3 regions of the Colwellia sp. SU-HH01217 genome follow, and region 2 is predicted to be linked to each of the others. Evidence: predicted binding sites of a transcription regulator. Region 2 holds the regulator's gene; each other region holds the start of a gene.

Region 1 (10,971 bases), on a different contig from region 2:
TAAACTAATGCTTGCTACCACACTCTCTTGGTTCGCAATAACATTGCGTGTGGTCTGAGAAATGGGCTTAAAATGAGCGACTTTTATCCCTTTTTGTTGGCAAGCGTGTAGTAAACCCATAGAAACACTAGTGAGCCCAACGCCAAACCCTACGGGAATTAACATTATTCGATGTGACATAATTTGGCCTTATTATTTTTGATTAATTGCATTCGTATCAGGATTAGCTAATAAATGATGAGCTTGCTGGGCAATTACCCACTCTTCATTAGTAGGTATTACCCAGCAAGATCGACTATTTGATTGATGAATAGGGCCTGATTGACCGCCTTTTGTTTTTTGATTGTTTACTTCATCCACTGCAAAGTTAAGTAACGTGAGTTGTTTTAATATTTCTGCTCTAACATAGCTTGAGTTTTCGCCAATACCTCCGGTGAAAATTAAACCATCTAATTGTTGTAAGCTTGCTGAAAATGATGCGATGGTTTTTGCTATTCGGTAGCAAAAAATAGTTAACGCAAGTTTCGCTTGTTTATCGTTATTTTCAATCATAGCTTGTTCTAAACTGCGGCAATCGTTACTAATGCCAGAGACACCTAACAGGCCGCTTTGCTTATTCAATAAGTGATTAACTTCTTCTGTGCTGTAATTGAGTTGGTCTATTAAATAAAATATAACTCCGGGGTCTATATCACCACTGCGAGTGCCCATCATGACCCCTTCAAGTGGAGTAAATCCTAAGCTTGTATCGACACTTTGCCCATTTTTAATAGCTGTAATACTACAGCCATTGCCTAAATGAGCGCTAATAAAAGAGCACGTCTCTAAAGGCTTATTGATTAATTCGGCGGTGGTTTTTGCAACATAGTAATGGCTGGTTCCGTGAAATCCGTATCGTCTAATACCATTATCTTGATAAAATTTATATGGAATGGCATATAAGTAGGCTTTATCTGGCATTGTTTGATGAAATGCAGTATCAAATATTGCGACTTGAGGCAGCGATTTAAAGGCTTGCTGTGCTGCTTTTATGCCGACAACATTAGCAGGGTTATGTAAAGGTGCTAATTGGCTTAATTCTTCAATACGATTAATGACACTTGGGGTAATTAAGGTTGGTTGACTATAGTGTTCACCACCATGTACCACACGATGACCTATTGCTTGAATCTGCTGAATAAGTTGTTGTTGGCTTAAGTAGTTAACTAGCAAGTTTATTGCTTCTTTATGAGCATAAGGAGAAGAAATGCACTGTATTATTTCAGTGTTAGGCTTATTTTGATTATTTGTTAGGGGTGTTATTTTCAGAACTGCACTTTCAGTGTTCAGTCGTTCAGCTATAGCGAAAAGCAGTGAATGTCCTGAATTGGGATTGATTAAAGAAAATTTTACTGATGAGCTACCACAGTTAATAACAAGTACATTTTGTTGATGACAATCGTTTGGCATATTGATATCTGTATAAGTTGTATTGAATAAGTTAATAAACTCAATATAGCGGTATTTAACACAATAAATAATGATCTATTATAATAAAATCTAAAATAGTGTGCTCGAACAGTAAAATAAATGAGTAAATTTATGCTATCTTTACAGTTAAAGACGACGTGTCTTGTTGTTCATTGTTGTGAGTTAAGGCTTATCTATGAGTATGAATGTTTTTCAAGTGATTAAACTTGGTCAAAAATATATGAAGCTTTGGCCTGAAAAAGCTGAGTTAAGTGTATATTTTTCCGAATATAAAGCGATACAAATAAGCCGTTTTGTTTATCGCTATTTTCCAACTGTAGCCTTGTTAAGTGTTATTGGGCAGTTATACTTTGGCTCTATTGCCATTTTGCCGCAAGCGTTAACCTATGGTATTTTTATTTTAAGCATGCCGCTTCAGGCTTTGGTAATGTTAGGGTTAAAAGCGGATAAGTTTTTACCACCTTCTTTATCATCTTGGTACAAAGAAGGTGTTGCTAAAATAAATGAGCAGGGTGGCAGTATTAAATTATCAGTCAGTAAGCCTCGTTATTTAGATTTAGCTAAATTACTTAATATTTCCTATAACAAACTATCACACCAATAAGCATTACAATAAAAAACTAGGGCGTTGCATAATTTTTTTATTTTTATCTTGAACAATATTCAACTCGCACAATCAACAGTCCCTAATTTTTTTGATATAAACGAATTAAAAAATCTGCCTGGCAAGTAAATGACGTTTTATTTTTTAACGTATCTAACAACTCTGGTGTGGTTTTAAAAGCAAAAGGTGTCATTGATAGTAAATTAATAATATCTTCACCTTGAGTAAAGTTCATCTTGTAATTCAGCCTTTGCTCTTTAACTAGTGCTAAATTTTGAATAGGATCTTTTTGGGTGTCATGCTTATTTGCTTGACGATAGATGAGTGACTTTAATTCTAATAAATGATTATCAGCAGGGGTGACTGTCAGTAAATAACCTTGTTTTTTTAATACGCGACTAAACTCTTCTTCTAAAATCGGTGCATACACTGAGTACATCCAATCAATATAATTATCATTAAAGGGAAGTTTAGATAAGGTACCGACACTAAATGAACAGTCTTTATATCGCTTTGCTGCAATTTTTACTGCAGTTTTAGCAATATCAATTCCATAAACTGTATTTTTATCAGTCTTGTGTTGGTGGGTATAAAAACCTTCACCACAACCTGCATCAAGAACGACTGAATTCTCATGGCTTAACGCTTTATATAACCCGGTGATTTCATCAACAAGGGGTTGGTAAAACCCCAGTGTTAAAAAAGCGCGACGGGCATTAACCATTGCTTTGTTGTCGCCAGGATCTTTAGAATGTTTATGTTGAACAGGTAGTAGGTTGACGTAGCCCTCCTTAGCTTGATCAAAACTATGATTGTTTTGACACCTAAAGCTTTTGTCTACCAACACTAATAATTGCTGGCACAGAGGGCATTGATATTGTGTATCTTGTATGTTCATTACTTAAATGTTGACCAAATTGGCGCATGATCAGAAGGCTTCTCTATACCGCGTAATTCATAATCTATGCCTGTTTCAATACAGTTTTGAGCTAAAGAAGGGGTCGCTAGCACCACATCAATTCTCAAACCACGGTTATCTAAAAAGCCTTTTGAGCGATAATCAAACCATGAGAACTTATCATCAACGTCAGGGAATTCTGCTCTGAAAGTATCAGTAAATCCCCAATCCATTAACGTTTTTAACCATTGGCGCTCTTCTGGTTGAAAGCTGCATTTACCTGTTTTTAACCAACGCTTTTTATTTGGCTCGCCAATGCCAATATCTAAATCGATAGGAGAAATGTTAATATCGCCCATAACCACCACATTATCTTCTGGGCTGTGGTTTTCATTAAGGTATTGCATTAAATCAAGATAAAATTGACGCTTATAAGGGTATTTAGTTTCGTGGTGAATACTTTCACCTTGAGGAAAATAACCATTGAGTACAGTTATTTTCTCACCTTTTTCGTTAAGCGTGCTGACCATTATCATTCTTTTTTGAGCATCTTCGTCATCACTTGGGAAACCCATTTGTACATGTTCAGGTTTCTTCTTACATAACATGGCCACACCGTAATGTGCTTTTTGTCCATGAAAATAAACGTGGTAACCCATGGCTTCAACATCGGCAACAGGGAATGCATCGTTATGTACTTTAATTTCTTGCAATCCAATGATATCAGGTTGATGTTTATCGATAATCGCTTGTAATTGATGAAGGCGAGCGCGTAAACCGTTTATGTTAAAAGAGATGATTTTCATGGAGAGTCTTTACTATTAAAAAAATTTGGCTAAATGCTAGCAGAAAATTCATATAGAGTAGAGTTAAAAATAGTTTCAAAGGCAGTAATAAGTCTACTATTTAAATGTGCTTACAGTGATTTGTTACATAATGTAAAAGTTGAACAGCATCTTGTACATCATATTGTTAATGTCCTGTAACTTGTTTAATCTAGCTTAAAGTATATAAACATTGTTATTTCAGTTAATTAAACCGTTTAAGTATGTTATTAAATATAAGCGCCTCTGGCCTTTGCATATTTAACATAGGGAGTATCATTATGTCGGATTCTAATTCGTCAGTAAAAAAATATTATTAGTAGAAGACGATCGTCAGCTGTCTGACTTAGTCACTGAATTCTTAACAGGAGAAGGCTTCCACGTAAAGCAAGAGTTTAGAGGTGACACTGTTGCTAAACGCGTAGAGTTGTTTACTCCCGATCTTATTATTTTAGATATAATGTTGCCAGGTAAAGACGGTTTTACCGTATGTAAAGAATTACGCCCAGCTTATTCTGGACCCGTTTTAATGTTAACAGCCAAAGCTACTGACTTTGATCAGGTATTGGGGTTAGAAATTGGTGCCGATGATTATGTCATTAAACCAGTAGAGCCGAGGGTATTATCTGCAAGAATCAATGCCTTATTACGTCGAGGAAATTTACCTGTAGGTGGTAAAGAAGTTGCTGAAGTTAATTGTGGTCAATTACATATTAATAGAGCCTCAAGACAAGTAGTATTAAATGGTGAAATAATTGACCTTACCAGTCAAGAATTTGATTTACTTTGGTTGCTATCTAGCCGTGCGGGTGAGGTTCAGAACCGTGATTACATCTATAAGGCGGTAGTTGGTCGTGAATATGACGGTTTAGACAGAAGTGTTGATGTTAGAATTTCAAGATTACGTAAAAAATTGCATGACTCTAACGAAACCCCTTTTAGAATAAAAACCATTTGGGGACAAGGTTATTTATTTGTTCCTGATGCATGGAGTTAATCAATAAAGGTTAAAAGACGAAATATATTGATAGATATACTTCGTCTTTTTTAGTTTCATCGGTAAATAAATCTAACTATCGTTAATTTTCTCTCATTTCAGGTACATGTTATATGAAGCTTCATCGCTCATTTTTTAGTCTTTATTTCATTGTTATAACAACTTTTATAATCTTTTCATGGTTATTAGATGAAGCGTGGAGCTCTTATTTAGAACAAGATATAGAGTCTTATACTGGTTATAAAACAATGCTACTTGCTGTAGGTGATTATGTTGAAAAACACCCTAAAGAGGAATGGGAAGAGATAATTAAAGAAGCGAGTGAGCGTTACCAACTCACTTTAAGTTTAGTGCCTTTAAAAGAGTTTGAAGCGATAGAGCACTTTGATCATCAATACATAAAGAAGGACAGAACTCACGTTTGCTACCATAATGATGAAGTTACAATCCATCACGAATTAAATGACAGTGACATGATGATCAATTTAGGACCTGCACAAATGCCTACCAGGCCGAGAGTTGAAGCACTGATACGAGTATTAATATTAGCTGTTTTTGGAGTGTTAATTTTTATATGGCTATGGCCGGTATCAAGAGATTTAGACGAACTGCAAAAAACAGCGGCTAACTTTGGTCAAGGTGATTTTACCAGCAGAGCGCCAAGTGCTAAATCGACAATGATGAGTTCTATGATGAAGTCATTTAATATGATGGCGGGTAGTATTAAGCGTTTAATTGAAGCACATAAAGAGCTTTCTAGCGCTGTTTCACATGAATTAAGAACCCCATTAGCGCGCTCTAAATTTGCATTGCAAATGTTAGCATCTACTAATGATCAAGATAAAAAAACAAAATATATCGATCAAATTACAGGAGATATTGTTGAGCTAGAAGAACTCATTAATGAAATGTTAGTTTATGCGGCATTTGATAGTGATAAGCCGGATTTAAATATTTCCACGTCTCAAATTTCTTATTTAGTCGAGCACCATATTGCTAGTCATAATCAATTTAACGGTGAAATAGAGTTTGTTAATAATACTAATCATTTAGTCGTTGATTATGACGAACACTTTATTGGACGTGCCTTAAATAACTTTATCACTAATGCGATAAAATATGGCGGAGGTAAAGTGCGTATCACTTTATCTGAAAACGTGATTTCAAAAAGCAATCGCGAATGTGTTATTTGTATTGAAGATAATGGAGAGGGCGTTTCTGATGATTTTAAACAAGTGATCTTTGATGCTTTTTCACGTGGGGATCAAAGTCGAAATCGTGAAACTGGCGGTTTTGGTTTAGGTTTAGCGATCGTTGCTAGGATCATGGAATGGCACCATGGCAGTGCTACAGTGGGTGACAGTGAGCTAGGCGGAGCGGCATTTACTTTAACTTGGCCCGTTGTTTATTAAAAACACCAATTATTCTTTTAATGTTAAAAGGAGTAAGGCAGTTAAGTTAGTTTATTAATTTAATTTTTAAATATGCTCATTATTTTATTTTATCTGCCGATAGCATGTATAGGTAATGTAAATGAGCATCTATAAGTGCAAGTAGCAGTAGAAAATAACATTCTGATCAACGAATTGCAGCTCGGTGTAAAGCTTGGTGAATGCATTCAAAGTAAACGGAGATCAGACTTTTCATTAATGTTAGCAATGTTATGTGATGATGTTAGAGAGCATAGTCAATTTTCATTGCCAATTGCACAGGCGCCATGCGAGCAAGATATAGAAATCCAATTAAGAAAAGACTTACAGCTCCCCCAAAAAGCGCCTTTAAGCATTAAAAATATTGAAGAACTCTCCCAGTTTAATCAAGCTCAAAATGTTGTTGATGGTCAACTTGCCAGCATTCGTCTTGAAAATGCGTTAAATCCTAAGCCTATATCTTTCTACGATGATAAAAAGCATATTGCTACCGACATCATGAATAACACGACCTTATATTGTCAAAAAAAGCATAGCACTAATGTAACGGATCTTGCGCAACGATTAACGTATAATGTTAAAGGATGGTTAGACGGTATTGAATCTTCTATTGTAAAAGCACCTTTGATTAACTAAGTGTTGTTAACTCACTTATTCGTGCCTTTTAGTTGTTGATTGTTAAATTTAAATCATCGGAGCCATTTCTTAACAATATTTTAGTGTTTTGCACAACAATGTTTAAACTTCTTTTTCACGGTTTTGTTTTGATTAATACTACAAGGGCAGGGAGCGTTTCTTTTTATTGTGCTAATCTCGTTATGAGCAACAATATTACCATCAAGGTATACCCATCTCATTTGGTTATTTAGCTTACTATTGTTAGAACTACTAGCCGTATGAAGTGTATTTTCAAGGGTAAAGCGTGACTTTTCTCTTAACAGGTACATTTTATTGCCAATTAAATAAAACGCTTCAAACTCAACCGTTGGTAAAGATGAGTCTTTAGAAAGGCTCGAATCGTTAATTGATGAACTATTGATAATATTCAATTTGATCCATTGGCATGAGTTGGCCCAATGCTTAATTTCTTCCACAGATTGACTTTGTTGTGTCGCATTTGCATAGGTATCAAAAAGGTATTGTGCATTTTTCGTTGCATAAGCACTATAACGAGAGCGCATTAACTGCTCGGGAGATATTGCTTGTTTTTTTCCTTCAATAATTGCTGAGCAACAAACTGCAAATTTTTTACCTGTTCCACACGGACATAACATATACAAACACTACTAAGAAGATGTTGTTAAAAATAGTAAGTTTATCATACCTTGAAATTTTTTAGTGGATGGTAAATCTGCTTTTTAACATAATGCACTGTGTTTGACCTTGTTGAGCACTATAAGTTAATTGCGATATTTCACTTTCTTTTAATGTGGTATTAGAAAGAATAACAGCAGAACAATTTCCTGTTGATAACACATTATTGATAGTCGCTAAATCAAAAGCTTGCTGACTAATATTAACTCTTAATATTTTAGATGCGTCAATCCCATGAATACTCGCTAGTTTTTCTAATGAATGATCTTCAGGGTTTATGACCAAGATCCATTTTTTTTCGTGCTTATGTTGCTGACAAAGCTTTCTATAAAGTTGAGAAAGTTGTTGGTCATTATCAGCATTTTGAATATTAAGCCAAGTGCGTGGTTTATTATTAGTAAAGTTGCATGGTGTTAACTCATTAATATTTAAGCTTTTTGTTACTATCATTTTTTAATCCTTAACCTTAAATTATTATGCTGTATGGATGTACAGTATATGGTTTTTTATGGACATGCAACTATTTTTAGCTCAAATATTGGCTAATCGATGAAAAGGGAGTATATTCAATGCGCGTTAAAAATTATAAAAAGAGAAATAGCATGGATAAGCTTTCTAAACGTAATACCAACAGAAATTACCGACAAAGGTTATTATCTAACCTAGAGGATTCGTTGCCGACAAAAGATCATAGTAACGAATCGCTAGTTCGGTTAAGTCGAGTGCTTAGAGATATAAATGACGAAGTGCATTTAATGAAAAACATGATGAAAGACAATAATAAATAATCGCCTTTGATTAAATATTAAATACTTTTGATACGCTTAAGATGGATTAAAAGCGTTAAGATAACTCACGCCATTGTCCTTATGTTACAGGATAATGGCATCGTTAAAGGTAATCCGCGGTAAACCTTTCTTTAATAGAGGCCCACCAACCTTTATTCTGTGGCGTACTAACCGTGTAACTATTTTGTAAAACTACTAAGCGTACCGAATAAGTACCTCCGTGACCCCAAGGCCACCAAAGTGCCATTATGGCAGGACATTCTCCAATACTTGGTTTGCTAAATAATAACTGCTCCTTTGTTAATTTAGCTAGGTTCTCGAGCGGAAGCTTTAACTCCTTAGGTGCTTGCTTAATGGTTTTTTTGTTCCATTCGTGCGGAAAAAATTGTTGAAGCTTAGGTAAACATAACTCTTTTTTATCCCGAGAAAACTCAGTTAATAATGCTTGATGTTTCTCATCCCATCGCCAAATAAATGGTTCTCCAAACGCTTGAATAACTTCTTCAAATATTTCAAGCAAGTTTTGTTGATTAATTTCCAATTGACTAACCTTTGATTTCTTCAGGTGCTTGTTTTACTGCTACTTTATCTTCTACTCTGATACTTGCTTTAATTATTTTTATTTCTTGTGTTGTTTGACCACTGCGTTGACCTAATTTTTCAATGGCAGGTAATGTGTCATCTAAACCAGTGATGACTTGGCCGAAAACCGTATGACGATTATTTAAAAATGGCGTTGCTTTAAACGTAATGAAAAATTGACTGCCATCGGTATTAGGTCCCGAATTCGCCATACTCAAAACTCCTGCTTGGCTATGGCCTGTTTTACCGTCAAATTCACCTGCATATTTATAACCTGGGTTACCTGTACCATTGCCAACAGGATCGCCACCTTGTGCCATAAAACCAGGTATAACACGATGAAAAATTAAATCGTTGTAAAAACCTAAGCGTGTTAAGTAAATTGTGCTACTTACGTGCATTGGTGCTGATTGATAAAATAGTTCAATACTTATATTACCTTCAGTGGTGTTAAGATCCCAATAGTAGCTTTTATCTTCACTAAAGCTGAATAATTCTGGTTGTGGTAATTGTGTTTTCCATTGTGGCTTAGTTACATCAATATTTTGTGAGTCAATAAAGTTATCTGCTTGTTTTATTGCTTTATCTGGTCCAAAACAACCTGATAAAGTCAAGCAGACTAAAGAAATTAGGATAATGGGTAGTAGTTTGTACATAATATTTCCTGCTATTTTTTAGTGTTTTTTTAGTATTATAATGTGTTTAAGAGGCAAAAAAAGACCAAGCGATAAAACGACTGTTTTTATTACCTTGTGCCATTTTAATTAACTCGATGTTACTTGCTTGAGCTTTTTTAAGGGCTAGTTTTATTGCGCCAACGTTATCTTTTTTAGAAACCAATGTAGTAAACCATAAAACCTGTTTTTTATAACTCATACTTTCTTTTATCATTTTTTTAATAAAAGCGAGTTCACCCCCTTTACACCATAGTTCCGCCTTTTGGCCCCCAAAATTTAGTGCTTTATGTTTTGCTGCCGATGAATTATTTAAATTTTTCCATTTACGCTGGCTACCTTGTTGCGCCTCAGCTAATGATTTATGAAAAGGAGGGTTACATAGCGTTAAATGATAAAATTCATCTTTTTGAATAATATCCTTAAATATGCTTTCTACATTTGGTTGTAAGCGGCAAGTAATAGCTTGAGATAAACCTTTATTCTTTTTAATGATATCGGACGCTGCTTGTACTGAGGTAGGGTCGATATCAGAAGCAACAAAACGCCAATTATATTCGCGTTGGCCTAAAACAGGATAAATACAACTTGCGCCAGTCCCTATATCGACTACTGATATTGGAGAGTCCATCAAATCGAGTTGATGTAAATGTTGTTTGACCTTGTTGTTATCAAGACTGTGTTTTAATAAATCAGCCAAATAATGAATATAATCGACACGTCCAGGAATTGGAGGGCATAAGTAACCTTTGGGGATTTGCCAATATTTTATTTGGTAGTCTTTCGCTAATATTGCCGCATTTAATGCGAGTACAGCATCGCTATTACTAAAATCAATCGTAGGCTGGTTATTAAACTTATTCCTACGTATAAATTTTTGTAGTGCAGGATATGTTTGACACAGTAAGGTAAAATCATACCCGTTTTTATGACGGTTATTATGATGTAAATTGACGACTTTGGTCATTTATTTTTTCAAGCCTAACTTAAATAAACCATTGGCATTAAATTGTACAGTTTCTTTACGTTTTTTCCCGATAAGAATAGGGCCATCATCAATAAATAAGAAATTTTTCCAACAACGTTGAAATACTAACCAAGTGGTTTCAATTACATTGTTTCGGCTACTGCAAAAATACACAACGGTGTTGTTATCCCACTGTAAATGTTCAGTAATTAAAGTAGGTAATAGACTCTCATCACTATCCCAAATTGATTCCCACTTGCCCTGATCTGTCCATGAACTTTTATCAAATGGCCAATCACCTTTTTTGAAAAAATCAGGGTGATCAACTTGTCTGCTAATAAAGGTATCCCAAACAACATTTGCTCGTGACTGACTCATCGGCTTTATTTTGTTAAGATCTGAGGCCTCAATAGGAAGACTTTT
Region 2 (10,971 bases):
CATCATGAAGTATCAATGCAACTAACAGCTTATTTAAATAAATTTGATAAAAATAAATTAAAGCACCTAGCCGGATTAGGTACGCCATTAGTGGTAATGGCTGCACTAGGTATGGTTATCCTGCCATTAACACCACTTTTATTAGATGTTCTATTCTCATTTAACATCGCTTTGTCTTTAGTGGTTCTGCTAATTACTGTTTACACGTTAAAGCCGTTAGATTTTGGCTCTTTTCCTGCCGTGTTACTTATCGCTACTATTTTACGATTAGCACTTAATGTGGCGAGTACTCGTATAGTACTACTTGAAGGTCATTTAGGGCCAGATTCCGCAGGTAAAGTAATAGAAGCTTTCGGCTCTGTGGTTATTGGTGGTAATTATGCGGTTGGTTTGGTTGTTTTCTTGATTTTAATTATCATCAATTTTGTAGTAATCACCAAAGGTGCTGGACGCATAGCTGAAGTAACTGCTCGATTTACCTTAGATGCGATGCCAGGGAAACAAATGGCGATAGATGCAGATTTAAATGCAGGTTTTATTAACCAAGAGCAAGCCAGAGAAAGGCGTATCGAAGTTACCACCGAAGCTGACTTTTATGGCTCAATGGATGGTGCGAGTAAGTTTGTAAAAGGTGATGCTATTGCCGGTATATTAATTTTGTTTATCAACCTTGTTGGTGGACTAGTTATTGGGATGGTTCAACATGACTTATCTTTTGATGACGCAGTTGAAATTTATACGGTATTAACGATTGGTGATGGACTTGTTGCTCAGGTGCCAGGACTATTGCTTTCAGTTGCAACAGCTATTGCAGTGACCCGACAAAATACTTCTGAAGACATGGGACAACAGGTTAGCTCTCAGCTTGGACAAGAAAAATCTCTTTATGCCGCCGCAGGACTCATGTTTATTATGGGCATTGTGCCGGGGATGCCGCATTTTGCATTTTTATTTTTTGCCTCTGTGATTGCCTTGGGCGCATTTTTTGGTGAAAAACGTAAAAAAGCAAAAGCTCAAGAACATATTGAAGCACAACAATTGACTCAAGTAGAAAACCAAAAACAAGAAGCCGAAGTTAAAGAACTTGGTTGGGATGATGTTAATCACGTTGATATTATTGGTTTAGAAATTGGTTATCGCTTAATCCCTTTAGTTGACAAAGCACAAGGCGGGGAGCTTTTAAGTCGTATAAAAGGTGTCCGTAAAAAGCTTTCTCAAGAGTTTGGATTTTTAGTGCCAGCAGTTCATATTCGAGATAATTTAGATCTTGACCCCAACTGTTATCAAATATCATTAATGGGCGTTACTATTGGCAGCGCTGAAATTAAGCATGATCACGAGTTGGCTATTAACCCCGGGCAAGTGTATGGCAAGCTTGATGGAGCGATCACAAAAGATCCTGCCTTTGGCTTAGATGCGGTATGGATTAATCAAAGTCAAAGAGAGCATGCTCAAACATTAGGTTATACCGTTGTTGATGCTGCAACGGTTTTGGCGACGCACTTAAGTCAAATTTTAACGAATAATGCTGCGCAGTTATTAGGCCATGAAGAAGTACAAAACTTAATTGATATGTTAGCGAAAAATCACCCTAAATTAGTTGAAGGATTAATTCCTGACATCCTAACGTTAGGCACTGTAGTAAAAGTATTGCAAAACTTAATGAATGAGGGCGTCGCTGTTAGAGATATGCGCAGTATTATTCAAACGTTAGTAGAGTATGGACCTAAGAGTCAAGATACTGACATCTTAACTGCTGCCGTTAGAATTTCGCTACGTAAATTTATTATTCAAGACTTAGTTGGACCCGAAGTAGAAATACCTGTCATAACATTGGCGCCTGAGTTGGAACAGATGTTGCACCAGTCAATGCAAATGGCTGGTGATGATGGCGCAGGTATTGAACCTGGATTAGCTGAAAGGTTACAGAAATCGCTAACAGAGGGAGCTCAACAGCAAGAAATGGCGGGAGATGCGCCTATATTGCTAACATCAGGAATATTAAGAACTGTGCTTGCTAAATTTGTTAAGTACACAATTCCTGGTTTGCGAGTGATTTCGTATCAAGAAATTCCAGACGATAAACAAATTAAAATTGTTAGTGCTATAGGGCAGTAAATATAGCTTAGTAAAGTTAGCTCAAGCTTAACTAAGCTGAGTAATCAATTTGCAGTAAGCATTTAAAAGTAGAGGTTGTGATGAAAATAAGACGTTTTGTAGCCAAAGATATGCGAACAGCGCTTGCTCAAATAAAAGAAGAGTTAGGCGTAGAAGCGGTAATTATGTCAAATAAAAAAATTGCTGAAGGGGTCGAACTCATGGCTGCAATTGACTATTCGCAAGCAGCACCTGCTCAGCCTAAATCAAGCGAACAGCCTAATACCGTGCCAAGTGCGCCTAATAATCAACGTGATGTTAACGGAATGAAAAATGATGTTGTTACTTTAGGTAGCGTTCCAGCAACAAACTCGGGGCACAGTATTGACACCCATGCTAATAATACACAGCAAGTTAATAATACACAGGAAAATGACTCAACCTCTGCGCCTGCGGACAGTTTGTCAGCATTATTAAATCGACAAGTACAACAAAAACCAGCACCTAAGAAAGAGGCTGTAGACCCTGCTAGCGAAAATATTGAACAACAATTCAAGCGATTTACTCAACGATTAGAGCAAACAGATGAGCAAGGAGTTGATGATAATGGCTTTTCTACCGCTGCTGTAGCATCAGCATCAACAGCAAGTAATCAAGCGACTGTTTCCACTGATGAATTTCAATTAATGCAAAAAGAAATGGCGTCTATTCGTCAATTGTTAGAGCATCAAGTATCAGGCTTAATGTGGCAAGATCTTGCACAAAAAGACCCACAACGAGCGGTGCTTGTTAATCGCTTAATGGCTATTGGATTAACCGAGCAAATTGCCGATCAAATTGCAGGCTACCTACCAGCTCAAAGTAATGAGTCACAAGCATGGCAAGACGCTAAACAATTAGTCGCGCAACAGTTAAATACCACCAATAATGATATTATTAATCGAGGTGGTGTAGTTGCGTTAGTTGGCCCAACAGGCGTAGGAAAAACAACGACCATCGCTAAATTAGCGGCAAGATTTTCACAAGTTCATGGTGCTGATCAAGTCGCTCTTATTTCTACAGACACATTTAGAATTGCAGGCTTTGAACAACTTAATACCTACGGAAAAATTATTGGTTGTCAGGTTAAACTTGCAAAAGATGCAGAACAATTAGACAGTTTGTTACAACAATTTTCAGGTAAAAAACTGGTTTTAATTGATACGGCAGGAATGGGGCAGCGTGATATGCGCCTTGCCGAACATCTAACCACTTTAGTGACCAGCACTCGAGTAAAAATACGTAATTATTTAGTATTAGCAGCAAATACCCAGCAACGCGTAATGCAAGAAAATGTTGAGCGATTCAAAAAAGTACCATTATCGGGCAGTATTTATACTAAACTTGATGAGAGTGTTAGTATTGGAGAAATAATTTCAACTTCGATTCAAAATGGTTTGCCAATAGGGTATCTTACTGATGGTCAAAGAGTTCCTGAAGACATTAAAGTTGCAAATGTTGAAAAGTTAGTTACGCTTGCTGATAAGATGGCGATTAAAGTACAGTCACCACACCATGTTCCTGTGCATACCAAACCAATGAACCATGTAGGAGCGATGTAGATTAACTTATGTTGTAAATAAGCAACTTCATATTAGCTTTCTCTTCAACAATAATAATTGAGAAGATATTAATAAAATATTGAGAAAAATAGATGATAGATCAAGCGAGTGGCTTACGAAAAATGCAAAACTCACAACAAATTAAAGTCATTGCTGTTTCAGGAGGAAAAGGCGGCGTAGGTAAAACCAATGTTTCGTTGAATACAGCTATCTCTCTAGCGCAACTAGGGAAAAAAGTACTTGTTCTTGATGCCGATTTAGGCCTAGCAAATGTTGATGTTATGTTAGGGTTAAGAGTAAAAAGAAACTTATCTCATGTATTGTCTGGTGAATGTGAACTTGACGATATTATCATAGAAGGCCCTGCAGGAATTAGCATTATCCCTGCTACTTCGGGCACGCAATCCATGGTCGATTTAACACCAGCGGAACATGTTGGTTTAATTCGAGCCTTTAGTGATATGCAAAATCAATTTGATATTCTGATTGTTGATACAGCAGCTGGTATTTCTGACATGGTGCTAAGTTTTACCCGCGCAGCGCAAGATGTCATGTTAGTTGTTTGTGATGAACCAACATCCATTACTGACTGTTATGCGTTGATGAAGCTGCTAAGTCGTGATCATGACGTTTATAAATTTAAAGTTGTCGCCAATATGGTGAGAAGCCCTAAAGAAGGCCAACAACTTTTTGCCAAACTTACCAAAGTTACTGATAGGTTTTTAGACGTAGCTTTGGATCTTGTTGGTGTAATTCCATTTGATGAAAACATAAGAAAATCTGTACGTAAACAAAAAGTAATTGTTGAAGCATTTCCAGACTCTCCAGCTTCAATCGCTTTTAAAAATTTAGCTAACCGAATTACTAAATGGACAATTCCTAGCCAAGCATCTGGTCATTTAGAGTTTTTTATTGAAAAATTATTAGATAACAAATAAGTTATATTTGCTTACGTTATAAATTACCTAGGCAGTTAATAAAATAAAAATACTGGAGCAAAAGTGGTAAAAACAAATGCTTATAATGTTCATGTTGATAAAACAGCATTGCTTGAACAGCATACGGTATTAGTTAAACGTATTGCTTATCATTTGCTTGCCAGACTTCCTGCAAGTGTCATTGTTGATGACCTTATTCAGTCAGGAATGATTGGTTTGTTTGAAGCCGCCAATAATTTCGATGCAACCAAAGGAGCAAGCTTTGAAACTTTTGCTGGTATTCGAATTCGTGGGGCAATGCTTGATGAAATACGCCGTGGTGACTGGACACCTCGCTCTGTTCATAAAAATAGTCGTTTAGTCAGTCAAGCTATTAAAGAATTAGAAGCGCAGTTAGGTCGAGATGTTACTGACAGTGAAGTTGCTGAAAAACTTGATATTTCATTAAATGAATACCATCATATATTAAGTGAAGTCAGTACTGGTAAAATTATTGGCATTGAGGATCTAGCAAGTGGTGAAAATGGGCTAAACTATGATGAAAGCAATGTTAGTGATGATCCTTACCAAGATATAGAGCACAACGCATTTAAAAAAGGCTTGTCAGAGTGTATTTCTACTTTACCAGAGCGCGAAGCTTTAGTACTGTCGCTATATTACGATGAAGAATTGAATTTACGAGAAATTGGTCAAGTCATAGATGTAAGCGAATCCAGAGTCAGCCAAATTCATAGTCAAGCCATGCATAGATTAAAAGCGAGAATGCAGTCTTGGCAAAGTTAAGTGCAAATTTTTTAAATTAAGATATTATAAATCACAATAGTTGCTTGTTATTCTGGCGTTTTCACGCATAGTTACAAGCAAAGAATAAATAAATTTTGAATGTTAGTCCGGAGGATGCCTTGGATAAAAATATGAAAGTACTTGTAGTTGATGACTTTTCAACCATGAGACGAATAGTGAAAAACTTGTTACGAGATTTAGGTTTTACAAACATTCAAGAGGCTGATGATGGTAGTACTGCTTTACCGATGCTTCAAGGTGGTGATTTCGATTTTGTTGTTACAGATTGGAACATGCCAGGAATGCAAGGTATTGATCTTTTAAAAGCTATTCGAGCGGATGCAAAATTAGCCCATATCCCTGTACTGTTAATTACGGCAGAAGCGAAAAAAGAGCAAATAGTCATGGCTGCACAAGCGGGTGTTAATGGTTATATTGTTAAACCGTTTACTGCTGGCACATTAAAAACTAAGCTTGATAAGATTTTTGAACGTTTAGGTTAATCTTCTCGTTTATTTTCATCAAAGTTATTAATAAGGGATTTGCATGAATGGTTTGCCCAACTGCCATGTTTCTTTGGAACAGGCTAAATCGCTAGTCGAATTTTTAGAGTCTGGAGAACAGGAAAAAGCTGATGAGCTTATTGCTGAAATCCAAAACCCTATCAATACTGAGCTATTTGCTGAAATTGGTAAATTAACCCGGCAGTTGCATGATTCGTTAACTAATTTTCAACTCGATTCTCGTATCAGTGATCTTGCAACAGCAGATATACCTGACGCGAAAGAACGTTTGAATTATGTTATTACACGTACAGAAGAAGCTGCCAATAAAACAATGGATGCTGTTGAAGCAATTTTCCCTGTTGTTGATACGATTCAAAGTCAAATTAAAACAGTGAACCCGCTTTGGTCTAAGCTGATGAACAATAAACTTGATCTTACTGAGTTTAAAAGTTTATGCATTGATATTGATGCACTATTAACCCATACCGATAAAGAAACAGAACACATGCGTGCGTTAATGACGGATGTGTTAATGGCTCAAGATTTTCAAGACTTAACAGGTCAAGTTATACGTAAAGTTATTGAGCTAGTGAGAGAAGTTGAAGATAGCCTTATTAATATGTTAACTGCATTTGGAATTAGTGCAGATAACACATTAGAGCAAACTAAACCTAAAGTAGGGGATAATCTTGTAGAAGGCCCTATTGTTGATTCACAAAAAAGAGATGATGTCGTAGATAGTCAGGATGACGTTGATGATCTTTTATCCAGTTTAGGATTTTAACGGGAGTTATTGAATGTCGTTTGAAGCAGATGAAGAAATTCTACAAGATTTTTTAATTGAAGCGGGTGAAATACTTGAACTACTCTCTGAGCAGTTAGTTGAACTCGAAAATGATCCAGATAATGCTGATTTGCTTAACGCGATATTTCGTGGTTTCCATACGGTTAAAGGTGGCGCTGGTTTTCTTGCATTAAATGAACTTGTAGAAGTTTGTCATTATGCTGAAAATATTTTCGATATATTACGCACAGGTCAAAGATCAGTCACTTCTGATTTAATGGATGTTATTTTACAAGCACTAGATAGTGTTAATGAAATGTTTGTTTTGGTTCAAAACAGAGAGGCGTTAACGCCAGCAAGTCCTGAATTAATTGCAGAGCTTCATCGGTTAAGTATACCAGAAAGTGAGTCTGCAGAAGTAGATACAACGGCTGACGAAATTCCTTCAATGAGTGATGATGTCGCTGAAACTCCTCAACAAAATGCTGATCAAGAAGATGCTGATGATGAAATGTCTGAAGACGAATTTGAACGTTTACTTGATGAATTGCATGGAAGTAACTCACCGAGCGAAGAAAAGTTAGCGCCTGTAGCAGAAGACAGCGTAACTGATAATAGCGACAGTGAAGAAATTTCAGACGATGAATTTGAATCCTTGTTAGATGAGTTGCATGGTCAAGGTGCTTTTAATTCAGAGGTGAGTAGCTCAGGCTCAGCTTCAAATAATGATGCTAACGTATCAGGTGATGATATCACTGATGATGACTTTGAAGCATTACTTGATGAACTTCATGGTAAAGGGAATGCCCCTAAAAAAGCCTTAGAGAATGAAAGCGTTAGCGAAGTACCTGCAAGCAAACCTGCTCCTGTTAACAAGCCTAAAGCTAGCCCTAAACCTGTTAGTAAGCCTGCGACAAAAGAAGTCACTAAACCCGCTCCAACAGGTAAAGCTGCTGCGCCTGCACAGGCCTCTACGCCACAGGGCGAAACGACCGTTCGAGTTGATACTAAACGATTAGATCAAATCATGAATATGGTGGGCGAGTTAGTACTAGTGCGTAATCGATTAACAAGCCTAGGGCTAACCAAAGAAGATGAAGAATTAACGAAAGCTATTACTAATTTAGATGCTGTTACGACTGACTTGCAAGGTGCGGTCATGAAAACACGTATGCAGCCAATTAAGAAAGTATTTGGACGATTCCCTCGAGTTGTTAGAGATTTAGCACGTAGTTTAAATAAAGAAATTAAATTAGTACTCGAAGGCGAAGAAACCGATCTTGATAAAAATTTGGTAGAAGCACTTGCTGATCCACTTGTCCATTTAGTGAGAAACTCTGTTGATCATGGTATTGAAGCACCAGATGAACGTGAGGCTAATGGTAAGCCTCGAGAAGGTACTGTACTGCTTTCTGCTTCACAAGAGGGCGATCATATCCTATTAACCATCAAAGATGATGGTGCTGGGATGAATGCAGAAAAACTAAAAAGCATTGCCATTGAACGTGGCGTTTTAGATGCTGAAGCTGCGGCGAGAATGTCTGATAAAGATGCTTTTAGTTTGATTTTTGCTCCTGGTTTTTCTACTAAAACTGAAATTTCAGAAGTGTCGGGCCGTGGCGTTGGCATGGACGTAGTGAAAACAAAAATTACCCAATTAAATGGAACCGTAAATATCGATTCTGAAATGGGTGTCGGTACCGTTTTAGAAATTAAAGTGCCATTAACCTTAGCTATTTTACCGACATTAATGGTTGTTGTGGGCAAACAGACTTTTGCATTACCACTTGCTGCTGTAAATGAAATTTTCCATCTTGATTTAACAACCACTAATAATGTTGATGGTCAGCTGACGATTATTGTTCGTGAAAAAGCGATTCCGCTGTTTTATTTAGATCAATGGTTAGTTAAAGACTTTCAACAAAAAACAAGAAGCAAGGGGCATGTGGTTATTGTGCAATTAGGATCTCAACAAGTTGGATTTGTCGTTGATAGCTTAATTGGCCAAGAAGAAGTGGTGATTAAACCTCTAGATAGATTATTACACGGTACACCTGGTATGGCTGGAGCAACCATTACCAGTGATGGTGGTATTGCATTAATTTTAGATGTTCCTAACATGTTAAAGTTTTATGCTAAAAAATCAGTCGTTAATCAAAAGTTCCGTTAAAAAACTTATTATAATAACCACATGAACATCAATTTTGAAGAGAACAATAAATGCCATATAAGATACTGGTTGTTGATGATTCAAGCTTTTTTAGGCGTCGTGTCACCGATATACTTAACAAGGATAATAACTTAACTGTTATAGATGTTGCTGTAAATGGTCAAGAAGCCGTAGATAAAGCGATTTCTTTAAAGCCTGATGTGATTACTATGGATATTGAAATGCCAGTATTGAATGGTATTGAAGCCGTCAAACAAATCATGGCTCAAGCGCCAACTTCAATTTTAATGTTCTCTTCTTTAACACATCAAGGCGCTAAGTCCACCCTAGAAGCACTTGACGCTGGCGCACTAGACTTCTTACCGAAAAAATTTAATGAAATCGCTTCAAATAATGAAGATGCTGGTAGTTTATTACGGCAGCGAGTGGCTCAGTTAGCACGTAAAAATAAAAGTTTTAGACCTTTAAGGTCTCGCATTACCAAGACGGAAATTCCCCCTGCGGTTGTAAAACCAAAAAAATTCGGCCGAAATAATCGTATAGAAGAGACCCCAGCTCCAACTGAACGTATTCGTAACGATGAATCAGTTAAAGAACAGGCTCCTTCAGCGCAACTTAAACGTAGTTCGGGTAAAAAATATAAACTGTTGGCTATAGGTACCTCAACAGGTGGGCCGGTTGCATTACAGAAAGTATTAACCAAATTACCTAAGGATTTTCCTTTGCCCATTCTTATGGTGCAACACATGCCTGCAGCTTTTACTAAAGCATTTTCAGAACGCTTAAATTCGCTTTGTCAAATAACGGTAAAAGAAGCTTCCGATGGCGATACATTAACAGCAGGCTGTGCCTATTTAGCACCTGGCGGCAGACAAATGATTGTTGAGGGCAAAGACAGCTCTGCAAAGTTAAAAATTATGGATGATAACTCACCACGGATTGCCTTTAAACCTAGCGTTGATGTAAGTTTTGGCTCTGCTGCAAAGGTGTTTAGTGGAGATGTGCTAGGGATAATTCTAACGGGAATGGGCTCAGATGGTCGCGAAGGCTCTAGAATGTTAAAAAGTAAAGGGGCGACGATTTGGTCGCAAAATGAAGAAACTTGTGTTGTCTATGGAATGCCTCAAGCAGTGACTACTGCAGGTATTTCTGAGTTAGCTTTGCCAATTGAAGATGTCGCCATGTCGATTCTTAAGGAAATTCAGCATGGATAAGCTCAGTATCATAGGGCTTAGTGTTGCACTTTTAGCGATATGTTTCGGCTTTCTTATTGAAGGTGGCTCGATTGCTGTACTTTTTGAATTACCCGCTTTTATTATTGTTTTTGGCGGCACTTTAGGTGCTGTTATGCTGCAATCTTCTATGATGCAATTTACGCATGCTACCTCTTTACTTAAATGGGTGATTTATCCTCCAAGTTACGATATTAGTGAAGGAATAAAAAGCATTGTTATTTGGGCTGAAAAAGCTCGTGAGTCTGGTTATTTGGCGCTGGAGAATATTGCCTTAGATGAACAAGACTCATACACCAGTAAAGGGTTGAATTTATTGGTTGATGGTATTGAACCAGAGCAATTTCGAATGGAACTTGAGCTTGAACTTGATTTGTATCGAGAGCATCACTTACGTTCAGCAAATTTATTTGAAGCTATGGGCGGCTATAGTCCAACAATAGGTATATTAGGCGCTGTTTTAGGGTTAATTCAGGCAATGGGACATTTAAGTAATCCAGAATTACTTGGTCAAGGTATTGCCACTGCATTTATCGCAACTATTTATGGTGTTGGATTTGCCAATCTATTTTATTTACCCATAGCAAATAAAATACGTACGATAGTTCATCAACAAACAATGTATCGAGAAATGATCACAGAAGGGCTTGTTTCTATTGCTAATGGAGAAAACCCTCATGCGATTGAAAATAAATTATCAGCCTTCAGGTTAGAGCAGTGAATAGGCATAAAGCGCGCAGGCATTATATAGAACATGATAATGTCGACCGTTGGTTGGTTTCTTATGCCGACTATATGACCTTAATGTTTGCCTTGTTTGTTGTACTTTATGCGATGGCTATGGTGAATGAAAAGCCTTT
Region 3 (10,971 bases), 160 kb from region 2:
GTCGGCGATAGGCTCAATAGCGTGAGACATCATCCAACCAGCCAAAATTCCATAAAAACTTAAAATAAGAGCTGCACAAATAATTCCACCAAAACCGACAAGAAAAGCGAAACGTTTTTGCCAAAGGTTACGAGACATTTTTTGCAATGAAGTAACAGCGTTCGCTTGCCCATAACGACCAATGAGCAGTTCCGCCATAAACGCAGGGTAGGCTAAACAAAAAGCTAGCACTAAATAAACTAACACAAATGCCGCGCCACCATTGCTTGCTGTTTGCGTAGGAAATCCCCAAATATTTCCCAGTCCTACTGCAGAGCCTGCCGCAGCCATAATAAAGCCTAAACGCGAACTAAAGCCGCCTCTTGAAACACTCATTTGATCACATCTTTTTATTATTAGGTTGAATTTCAGCGTTCTAATCTACTTAACTTATCAATTAAAAAATAGAGTTAAAACGAATTATTATCATTATTAGAGTACATAATAAGCAGGCAATAGTGTAAAGATTTAGTTACTGAATAAAAGCAACACCTCTTTTACACCTTTTTATCGGCTTTTACCCTTTTTAGCGTTCAATACTAAAAAGGGTAATATATTAGGGTCGGTTCTAATTAGTCTTTGAAGTTAGTAAATTGAAAAGATTGTGATAAATCGGCTTGTCGCACAAGCTGCATTACCGCTTGTAAATCATCACGTTTTTTACCTGTCACTCGCACTTGTTCACCTTGTATGGCAACTTGCACTTTCATTTTTTCTTCTTTGATGAGCTTGACGACTTTCTTAGCCACATCTTGCTCAATACCTTCTTTAAAGGTAACTTTCGCGGTATATTTTTTGCCACTGTGAACAAAATCACCGACAGTCATTGCTTTGGCGTCTACTTTACGTTTTGCCAAGTTACTACGTAAAATATCTAACATTTGGTTCACCTGAAAATCTAACTCTGCACTTACCGAAACAACAGGCGACTTCCACTCAAAACTAGCTTCAACACCACGAAAATCATAACGGGTCGCAAGCTCTTTGATGGCGTTTTCAGTTGCATTACGCACTTCTTCTAATTCTATTTCTGAAACAATATCTAACGATGGCATAGTAATCTCTACTGTATTGACGTATTAATAACGGGGAAAAATATATCGATATAGTAACAAAGCTATTAACGAAGTCGCAATAGAAACATCTAGCAAACACATGGTATGATGGCACCACTTAATTTATATAACTTATTAGTACCTACCTGTGAAAAGTCGTCATCATTATTTGTTTTTGTTAACTGTATTGTTATGTGTAATTGTTTTAACTTTTTCTAGTGATATCAGGGGATTAATTTTTAAACAAACTGGTATTGATACTATTGGCCACCTCATTGGATTCTTTTGTCTATCTTTATTGCTCAACAGCATTTTTAAATTCCCTTTAATGACAACAGTGGTTTGTTTAACTTTTTACGCTGCACTGAGTGAAATAGGACAGTACTATTTAGGCTTTAGAAATGGTGAGTTTAGAGACTTTGTCGCCGATGTTGTTGGTATACTTTTCTTTGCTTTAATGAAATGGATTTACACTGTTTACTGGCGAAAAAGCGCATTATGAATATTGTTATTATCGGCCAAGGAGCAATAGGGTTATTGCTTTATCATTTAATCAACCGTCATCAGGGTACTATAAACAAAACACACTATTCAGTATCGCTTCGACCTTCTTATCAAACTAAACAAAAACAAGCGAACTATCAGTTCACCAATATCGAGGGCGATATATCTGACCAAGAGCTAACTTATGCAGATGATGAGGCAATAACAAATGCGGATATTCTTATCTTTGCAGTAAAGTCTTATCAAGTTAAACAAGCAGTAGAAAATCTCAGGTCATTATTTTGTACTAAAGCAACCATAGCACTATGTCATAATGGCATGGGCACTTTAGAAGACATTGCTCCACTCTTACTGCCAACTCAAGTAGTAATCACAATGCTAACAACCCATGGTTGTTTAAAAAACTCTTTGTTAAACATTGTTCATACGGGCTTAGGTCAAGTTGACTTAGGTTTGGCTGAGCATGTGCCCTCTAACATTAATAAAACTAAGCCGCCTGTTTCAGATCATATCACCACTACTCTCACTTCTTTACTTGCCCCTGCAGCTTTTCATCAAAACATTACAGAAAAACAATGGCAAAAATTAGCAATTAATTGTGTTATCAACCCGTTAACTGCTTTGAATGATGTGAATAATGGCGACATTACACAGAAAAAATATCATTCGAAAATACGTGATATTTTACAAGAAGTTGTTTTAGTGGCAAAAACTCAAAAAGTAGTTCTTGAAATTGACGCTCTTATTAACATTGTAATCAACGTAGCCAAAGCAACAGCGAATAACAGTTCATCAATGCGCTGTGATGTTAATAAACACAAAAAAACTGAAATCGCGTACATTAATGGCTTTGTTCATCACTTAGGCCAAGAGTTCAACATCGCGACTCCTGCTAACAGCTTGCTTTATAAACAAATCAATAAACTTCAATACAGTTAGCCTTTTAGTAAACTTTACTTCCCACCTTTCTTATTTTTCAGAACAAGCGTTCTGATGGTGTTTTAGGTCATAAAAAAACCGATCATAGCGATCGGTTTTTGTGGTAACTATTAACGGTAGAGTTAAAGTAAAAACTTATGAAGAAGCGTCGTCTAAAAATTACTTTTTATGAGTAGGACGATAAACTTTCACGTTTTTATAACCATTATCGATTAAAAATAGTGCTTGTAGTTTACTCATCACACCATGATCACAATATAATAAATACTCTTTAGATTGGTCCAAATCGCCAAACTGTGTTGCCAATTTGTAGAAAGGTAAATGCTTAACTTCCACATTATCAATCTCTAACGGATTATTCTCTTCTTCTTCAGGGCTACGAATATCTACAATTACTGTACCTTCAGCAATTTGTTCGACCATATCTACAGCTTTAATTTCAGCCTCGGTTTCTTGGCCAATATCTCGAATATCAAAGACACGAGTTTCGCTGATCACTTTATCTAAAATACTAAAGTCGAAGTTTGCTTCTTCGGCTTCAATTTTTGACAGCACCGCTTTAACCGTTGGACTTTTAGAAATAACCCCACAATATTCAGGGATTGTTTTAGCGAAATCTTCAGTACCAATTTCACGAGCAATATCAATAATATCTTGTTTATCGTATGCGACTAATGGTCTTAAAATAAGGGTTTCGGTTACTCTGTCTATCACATTTAAGTTCGTTAATGTTTGACTAGAAACTTGCCCTAAAGCTTCACCAGTGACTAATGACTGAATTTTACCTTTTTGAGCAATTTGTGCTGCTGCGCGCATCATCATACGTTTCAGCACAACGCCCATCTGACCATTTTCAACATTTTCTAAAATTTCACCAATAACCGGTTCAAAATCAATGGCGAAAAATTTAACTTTATGAGACGCGCCAAACTTATTCCATAAGTAATAACATACTTGTTTAACACCAACTTCGTGGGCAGAACCGCCCAAATTGAAAAAGCAGTAATGTGTTCTAGCACCTTTTTTAATCATTTGATAACTAGCAACACCAGAATCAAAGCCACCAGAAACTAACGAAAGTACATCTTCTTGGGTAGCGATAGGGAAACCGCTTAAGCCTTTGTGCGTGTTAGTAATAATAAATAAATCATTATTTTTAATTTCTAAACGAATAGTAACATCGGGTTTTGCAAGTTTAACTTTTGCACTATCAACCGCTTGATTTAAGCCACCACCAACATACTGCTCTACTTTAATAGAGTTAAAATCGTGCGTTCCAGTGCGTTTAACTCTTACACAAAAGCTTTTATTTTCAATAGTTTCGGCGTGAACAGCTAAGGTTTTTTCAAAAATATCATGCAAATCACTAAAGTCTGTACGTTGTACTTCAATAAATTGGGGAATACCAGGAATACACTTTAAAGTGTCAATTAACGCTAAACGGTTTTCAGGACTGTCGTCTTTGGTATTAACTTCAATATTGTCCCAGTTAGCACGAGTCGTTACTTGTTCGTCAACACGGCGTAATACATTTTTAACATTAGACTCTAATATTTTTATAAAACGTTTCCGTACAGGACGACTTTTAATGGTGATTTCAGACTGTAATTTAACGATGAATTTCATCAGCTATAACTCGCAAGTTAACTAGAATAAGACTAGCAAAAAATAATGGCGCAAATTATACATGAAAAGGGAGCAACGCTACAAGAAGCGAGTATTGGATAGAATAAAAAAGCCGCTAACGTTTAGAGGGAAATTAAAAATATCAAAGGTATAAGAGCATGAATACCAATCTCACTAACTCTGTGATCATTTCTCATGCTTAAAGCAACCAACTACTGCATTATGTATTTAACAATTAGAACAACTATTCCTTAATTACAGTAACCGGCTCAGAAATCTTCGACTTCCCTTGGTTAATGGATATTTCTACTCGTCGATTTCTTCTGCGGTTGAGCCTATTAGTATTAGGTACCAATGGTCGAGTATCCGCGTGTCCTACAACAAGCATTCGTGCTTTATCAAAACCCGGTACTTGTAAAAGTTCATGAGCAATGGCTACTGCGCGTTGGCTCGATAAATCCCAATTAGATTTAAATAATTCAGATCTAATACCACGATTATCAGTATGAGCCGACACCATAATCTCTCCAGGCACAGTTTTTAGCAACTCCCCAATAGCCTGAATAATAGGTTTAAATTTAGGTTGTAAAAACGATGAACCTGACGGGAATGAGCCATTTTCACGAATTCTTATGGTAATTTGTTGCCCTAAAGATTCCAATTCTATCGCACCATCTTGTATTTCCTGTTCAAGTTGTTCGGCAATTTTTTTCACTAACTCATTAACTTGCTCTTGCTGAGCTTTTTCCATTTGCTCTTGAGCTTTTTGAACAGTTGCCGCTGATAATTCATCTGCGGTACTTTGAGATTGTCCACCTCTTGCGTCACCACGTTGCTCTTGACGACCACCAGCAGACGTTTCATCACCCGCTTGAAACTCCAGCATTTGCTGTGTCATTTCCATGGTTTGTTGTTGAATGACTTCAATTGGTGTTGGCTCAGGCTTACCTGGTCTAAATTCTTGGGCAATAATACTGGTGCCTTTAGGGATATCTTTAACTTCTATTTTATTTTGTACACCAAAAGCAAATTTCATCGACCCTGCAATTTGCTTAAACTTTAAAACATCCATTTCAGAAAAAGAAAGCAACAGCACGAAAAAGCACATTAACAATGACATTAAATCTGCAAAAGTCCCCATCCATGCGGGAAGTCCAGGAGGTGGGCACTTACTTTTTTCAGCCATTAGCCTCTCCTACTCTTCTTCAGTCGTGTTAATAGTGCGTTTACCTTCCGCTAGATAATTTCGTAAAAGCCCTTCAATAACTCGAGGATTTTGACCGTCTTGAATACCTAAAATAGCATCCAATACCAGCTCCTGATTCATTTGTTCTTCCGCTAAACGAAGTTTTAATTTATTGGCAATAGGGATCGCAATAACATTGGCAAGAAATGCTCCGTACAATGTGGTTAATAAAGCAACCGCCATAGCAGGACCGATAGATTTAGGATCATCCATATTTGATAACATGGCAACTAGGCCAATTAACGTACCGATCATCCCCATAGCTGGAGCAACATCAGCAAGCGACATCATCATACCAACGCCCCTTTCATGTCGCTCAGCGGTTAGGGCAATATCTTTTTGCAAAGTGCCTCGAACAACATCGGCATCATGACCATCAACAAGCATATCTACGCCTTTTTGCATGAAAGGATTGGTGATTTCTGCTTCTTCTAAAGCTAAAAATCCACCTTTTCTCGCGGCATCGGCCATATCAACGGCTTTATCAATCAGCTCTTCTGGCTTTTCAATTTTAAATAAAAAAGCTTTGGCGATCACTTTACCGATACCAAAAAATTGTCCTAAGTTATAGTTTGCTAGCACGACAAAAACAGAGCCGCCAAAAACAATAATAACTGACTGTGTATCAGCAAACATACCAACATCGCCAGAAAGCACCATTGCCATGATAAGTAAACCAATCGCGCCGACAATTCCAAGTATTGTTGCTAAATCCACACTTAACTCCTAAAACAACTCCCGAGTTCGAGTTGTATCTTTTAAATAATAATCATAAGTATATGATTATTATCGCCCATAGCACCAATTTCTTAATAATTAATTGTACTTTTTTTTAAAAATCTTGAATTATTGCCCAAATATGGGATGCTTCATTGACCTAAGCGCCAAGCTGAGGTAAGTTTGCGCGATATCTTTACCTCACATTTTAAAATAAAATTAGTAACATTATGGCTAAGAAAAAACTTGAAAACTTGAGTTTTGAAGAATCTTTAAATGAACTCGATACCATAGTACAAAATCTTGAACAGGGTGAGCTTAGTTTAGAAGAGTCGATGACACTTTTTGAGCGCGGCCTTAACCTTAGCCAAATAAGCCAATCTAAGTTACAAGATGCTGAGCAGAAAATTAAAATTTTATTGGCAAAAGATGGCCAAGAGCAATTAACCGAGTTTTCTTTACCTTCAGATGACAACGCCACGGAAGAAGTTTAGTGACCGACATAGTCAATCTTGAACAATATCAATCAAGAATCAATCAATTTCTAGAAAGCAGACTTGATCAGCTTGTCGTGAATGATGAAAAATTATTAGCAGCAATGCGGTATGGTTTACTTATTGGCGGCAAACGTATGCGCCCTTATCTGGCTTATATTACTGGTGAAACCTTAGGCGCGAACATTGAAGATATAGACGCAGTTGCTGCTGCTGTTGAGTGCATTCATGCTTATTCGTTATTGCATGATGATTTACCAGCAATGGACGATGACGACTTACGTCGAGGCAAACCTACTTGCCATAAAGCTTTTGATGAAGCTACTGCTATTCTTGCTGGGGATAGTTTACAAACCTTGGCTTTTGATATCTTAGCCAATTATGAATTCTCTGCTGAGGTATCGAATAAACGTATTACTTTTATTCAGCAACTTGTTAACGCCTCAGGCTATCAAGGTATGTGTGGTGGGCAAGCGTTAGATTTATCAGGAACAGACAAAAAAATATCATTAAACGCCCTAGAAACCCTACACTCTTTAAAAACAGGTGCACTTTTACAAGCTTCGGTATTAATGGCAGCAGAATGCTCTATAAATGCGACTGCTCAAGATAAAATATCGTTAAAGCAATATGCTCAATTTATTGGTTTAGCCTATCAAGTAAGAGATGATATAATAGACATTACCTCATCAGAAGAAGAATTAGGTAAACCTAAAGGCTCTGATGTTGCGGCAAACAAAAGTACTTACCCTGCATTGTTAGGTTTACAGGGCGCACAAGAAAAAGCGCAGCACTTATACCAACAATCACTTCAAGCTTTAACGAGTTTGCCTTACAATAGCCAAGCATTATCAGATTTTGCCACCTTTATTATAAAACGTTCGCATTAGTTTAAAATATAATACTCGATAGCAATAAAAATAAATACTTACAAATTGATCAGACACTATGACCACAAACCTTGCTAAATTTCCATTACTTTCAACCATTAACTCCCCTAGTGACTTGCGTGCATTAAACCAAGAACAACTCATTAGTGTGAGTAATGAGCTACGAAGTTATTTACTCAATTCAGTGAGTAAAAGTAGTGGTCATTTTGCTTCAGGTCTAGGCACGATAGAATTAACCGTTGCATTACATTATATTTATAACACGCCCTTTGATCATTTAATTTGGGATGTCGGCCATCAAGCTTACCCGCATAAAATACTTACCGGCCGCCGCGATCAGTTACACACCATTAGACAAAAAAATGGCTTACATCCTTTTCCATGGCGTGAAGAAAGTGAATACGATACCTTAAGTGTTGGTCATTCAAGTACCTCTATTTCAGCAGCTTTAGGATTAGCTGTTGCAGCAGAAAAAGAAGGTAAAAACCGTAAAACAGTTGCAGTAATCGGCGATGGCGCTATGACCGCAGGTATGGCATTTGAGGCATTAAATCATGCTGGCGATATTAAAAAAGACATGTTAGTGATCCTTAATGATAATGACATGTCTATTTCAGAAAATGTTGGCGCATTAAACAATCACTTTGCGAAAGTGTTATCAAGTAGTGTATTTGCTAGTTTGCGCGAAGGTAGCAAACGTATTCTAAGTAATATTCCACCAATTAAAGAGCTTGCTAGTAGAGCCGAAGAGCATATAAAAGGCATGGTTGTGCCAAGCACGTTTTTTGAAGAACTCGGTTTTAATTATATTGGCCCGATAGATGGTCATGATGTTAATAGTTTAGTTAATACCATCAAAAACATGAGCCATTTAAAAGGTCCACAATTACTTCATGTTATTACCACTAAAGGTAAAGGTTACCAAGCTGCGGAAGAAGATCCGATAAAGTATCATGCAGTACCAAAATTTAATCCTGAAGAAATCAGTTTACCGAAAAAAGCCCCTAGCCTACCGAGTTATTCACAAATATTTGGTGATTGGTTATGCAAAACGGCAGAGATTGATAAAAAGCTGATTGCGGTTACACCTGCCATGGCCGAAGGCTCTGGAATGGTAGAGTTTAGCCGACGTTTTCCTGAACAATACTTTGATGTTGCCATTGCTGAACAACACGCAGTAACTTATGCAGCAGGCCTTGCAATTGGTGGTTTACACCCTGTAGTTGCCATTTACTCAAGCTTTTTACAACGTGGCTATGACCAATTAATTCATGATGTAGCCATACAAAACCTGCCAGTACTCTTTGCTGTAGACAGAGCGGGTGTGGTAGGTGCTGATGGCGCAACTCATCAAGGTGCGTTTGATTTAAGTTACCTACGTTGCATTCCTAACCTTATTATTATGGCGCCCTCAGATGAGCATGAATGTCAGCTAATGTTAACTACGGGCCATCAATCAGCGCAACCTTGTGTTGTTCGTTACCCACGTGGTAGTGGCGTAGGTCAAGACTTGCCTGGGATTACTGACACTCTAGAAATAGGCAAAGGGCAAATAAAACAACAAGGTGAAGGTATTGCTCTACTTAGCTTTGGCACCTTCTTAAGAGAAGCTGAAAAAACCGCCAAAGCATTAAATGCTACCCTTGTTGATATGCGTTTTATTAAGCCACTCGATGTTGATATATTAAAAACGTTAGCGCAAATTCATCATACATTTGTAACCATAGAAGATAATGCAATTGCAGGCGGTGCAGGTTCAGGCGTCAATGAATATATACTTAGCCAAGGCATTGCAATAAAAGTGCTTAATATTGGCTTGCCTGATAGTTTTATTAAACACGGTACACAAGAAGAAGTTCATCATGAACTTGGCTTAGATTCCCTAGGTTTTATAGAGAAAATAAATACCTTTTTAGCGTAACACTTCTTTCTAAAAAACTTTCTCTTTGAAAGCTATTTATTTCAATAAAGGGGAGTAATTACCTCCCTTTTCCACTCGAATTCGCTTCAATAGTTGGTCTATTACCAATAGTTTAACGAAGAAGCAACAATGTAACCGCTAATGAGATTTTTGTTAAACCGAGTTCTGGTTAATTAGCACCCGTCGGTGGTGGTGGCATATTCACGTCTGTTTCATGATTATGATCATGAGCTTCATGTCCATGGGCTTGAGGGTGGTGGTTATCTGTTTTTCTTCTAGGTTTAGCTGCAATCGGAGGAGGCGGTGGGCGCCTTTCAATTGTATCTTCTTTATGTGCTAAAGAATCAGTATCTATATCTTTCCCTTCTTTATGCAATACATCTGCTGCATGAATTACTGTTGGTGCTTCATCATGTGAGTGTGTTTTTAAATGTTCTGCATTTACTTGTTCTATTGATGTTGATTCATCACTACTTATCAAATTAACAGCTAGAGCAGCTATCACAACAGTTGCAAAACCTGTGGCTACTAACGTCGTCTTATTCATGTTTATCTCGTGCATACAAGTATATTGGATACAATAATATAGCATGGCTTTTACAACCTTAACAATACTTACTGCTTAAAAACTCATCAATTACTCTTTACACCGCTTGTCTGTTTTAGTTTTTCTTACCTTGCCAAACGACTTGTGCTATTGACTGTACTTAGTAGCCTGTATATCCTCTGTTCATTATTTTTTGTCAGAATTATGTAGCCAATAATGATCAAGTATTTATTTATTTTCCTTACCCTTAGCTTTTCAGTTAACAGTTTAGCTGACACTGCTTATATTGGCGCTGATTATGTACTTGCTGATATTGATATTTATAATGAAAATGCTAAACCAAGCATGACTGCTATAAGACTAGGGGTGAGTAATAATAATATTGCATTTGAAGCGCAATATTTACTATCAACTAGTACCGATAATATTTATAGAATGGAATTTGATCTTGAAGAAAGTAAAGGGCTCTACATGGTCTTTCAATCAGAAGACATACAAGGTTTTCACTTTGATGTATCTCTGGGCTATGCCATTAATGAACTCACGGTAACTGGACCTACAGAAACGTATAACGGTACAGATGAATACAAAGGGTTTTCTTGGGGAGCATCTATTCAACAAAAAATACCTTATATGGATAATATGAAGATTAGACTAGGTTATCAGTCTTACTTTAAAAATAGCGACCTTGCTATTACAGGTATTGCACTTGGATTAACTTATCAATTTTAACCTACTGCCCCTATCACTAATATCCATCGGAACATGGTAATGGTATTCACTTTTAATTTTTTGGCAAAATACAGGTATTTCTCATGACTCATACCGTAAAAAACACAATGTTATTTCCAGCAATTAGTTTACTTTTGTTAGCATTAGTCGGTTGCGGCTCTGATGGTGACTCTGAAAACCTAGCAAATGCTGTTGCCCTAGAAGTACAACGTCAAGAAGGTACCATAATAGAGTCAGTAACGATTAAAGGGGGTCAATACC

What was found. The regulator FliA, encoded in region 2, starts transcription of late flagellar genes. The targets are predictions, from matches to a motif close to CTAAAGNTNNNNNNNNNNNNGCCGATA.
Region 1: a site for FliA is predicted at 6,281-6,307, ahead of AC27G3_RS08020 (VC2046/SO_2500 family protein). Genes of this name have one in related genera too.
Region 3: a site for FliA is predicted at 6,197-6,223, ahead of pomA (flagellar motor protein PomA). Genes of this name have one in related genera too.

The regions. Positions count from the first base shown of each region.
Region 1 covers NZ_BAAJLX010000005.1:28,069-39,039, reverse strand. The annotation lists gene pta (phosphate acetyltransferase) at 1-180, opposite strand, end outside; gene AC27G3_RS08050 (acetate/propionate family kinase) at 193-1,449, opposite strand; gene yfbV (terminus macrodomain insulation protein YfbV) at 1,646-2,074, shown strand; gene rlmA (23S rRNA (guanine(745)-N(1))-methyltransferase) at 2,157-2,972, opposite strand; gene xthA (exodeoxyribonuclease III) at 2,972-3,778, opposite strand; gene AC27G3_RS08030 (response regulator) at 4,107-4,793, shown strand; gene AC27G3_RS08025 (ATP-binding protein) at 4,907-6,205, shown strand; gene AC27G3_RS08020 (VC2046/SO_2500 family protein) at 6,341-6,859, shown strand; gene AC27G3_RS08015 (YchJ family protein) at 6,940-7,497, opposite strand; gene AC27G3_RS08010 (hypothetical protein) at 7,559-7,987, opposite strand; gene AC27G3_RS08005 (hypothetical protein) at 8,140-8,325, shown strand; gene AC27G3_RS08000 (hypothetical protein) at 8,429-8,866, opposite strand; gene AC27G3_RS07995 (peptidylprolyl isomerase) at 8,871-9,563, opposite strand; gene rlmF (23S rRNA (adenine(1618)-N(6))-methyltransferase RlmF) at 9,610-10,548, opposite strand; gene AC27G3_RS07985 (DUF2947 domain-containing protein) at 10,549-10,971, opposite strand, start outside.
Region 2 covers NZ_BAAJLX010000002.1:99,699-110,669, reverse strand. The annotation lists gene flhA (flagellar biosynthesis protein FlhA) at 16-2,118, shown strand; gene flhF (flagellar biosynthesis GTPase FlhF) at 2,199-3,698, shown strand; gene AC27G3_RS03595 (MinD/ParA family protein) at 3,791-4,636, shown strand; gene AC27G3_RS03590 (RNA polymerase sigma factor FliA) at 4,700-5,419, shown strand; gene cheY (chemotaxis response regulator CheY) at 5,539-5,922, shown strand; gene AC27G3_RS03580 (protein phosphatase CheZ) at 5,966-6,709, shown strand; gene AC27G3_RS03575 (chemotaxis protein CheA) at 6,723-8,879, shown strand; gene AC27G3_RS03570 (protein-glutamate methylesterase/protein-glutamine glutaminase) at 8,930-10,093, shown strand; gene AC27G3_RS03565 (flagellar motor protein) at 10,086-10,832, shown strand; gene AC27G3_RS03560 (flagellar motor protein MotB) at 10,829-10,971, shown strand, end outside.
Region 3 covers NZ_BAAJLX010000002.1:259,817-270,787, forward strand. The annotation lists gene AC27G3_RS04325 (sodium-dependent transporter) at 1-375, opposite strand, end outside; gene AC27G3_RS04330 (YajQ family cyclic di-GMP-binding protein) at 612-1,094, opposite strand; gene AC27G3_RS04335 (VanZ family protein) at 1,243-1,596, shown strand; gene AC27G3_RS04340 (ketopantoate reductase family protein) at 1,593-2,537, shown strand; gene thiI (tRNA uracil 4-sulfurtransferase ThiI) at 2,697-4,163, opposite strand; gene AC27G3_RS04350 (flagellar motor protein MotB) at 4,408-5,349, opposite strand; gene pomA (flagellar motor protein PomA) at 5,359-6,126, opposite strand; gene AC27G3_RS04360 (exodeoxyribonuclease VII small subunit) at 6,357-6,620, shown strand; gene ispA ((2E,6E)-farnesyl diphosphate synthase) at 6,620-7,510, shown strand; gene dxs (1-deoxy-D-xylulose-5-phosphate synthase) at 7,569-9,431, shown strand; gene AC27G3_RS04375 (hypothetical protein) at 9,601-9,978, opposite strand; gene AC27G3_RS04380 (hypothetical protein) at 10,195-10,710, shown strand; gene AC27G3_RS04385 (Ig-like domain-containing protein) at 10,794-10,971, shown strand, end outside.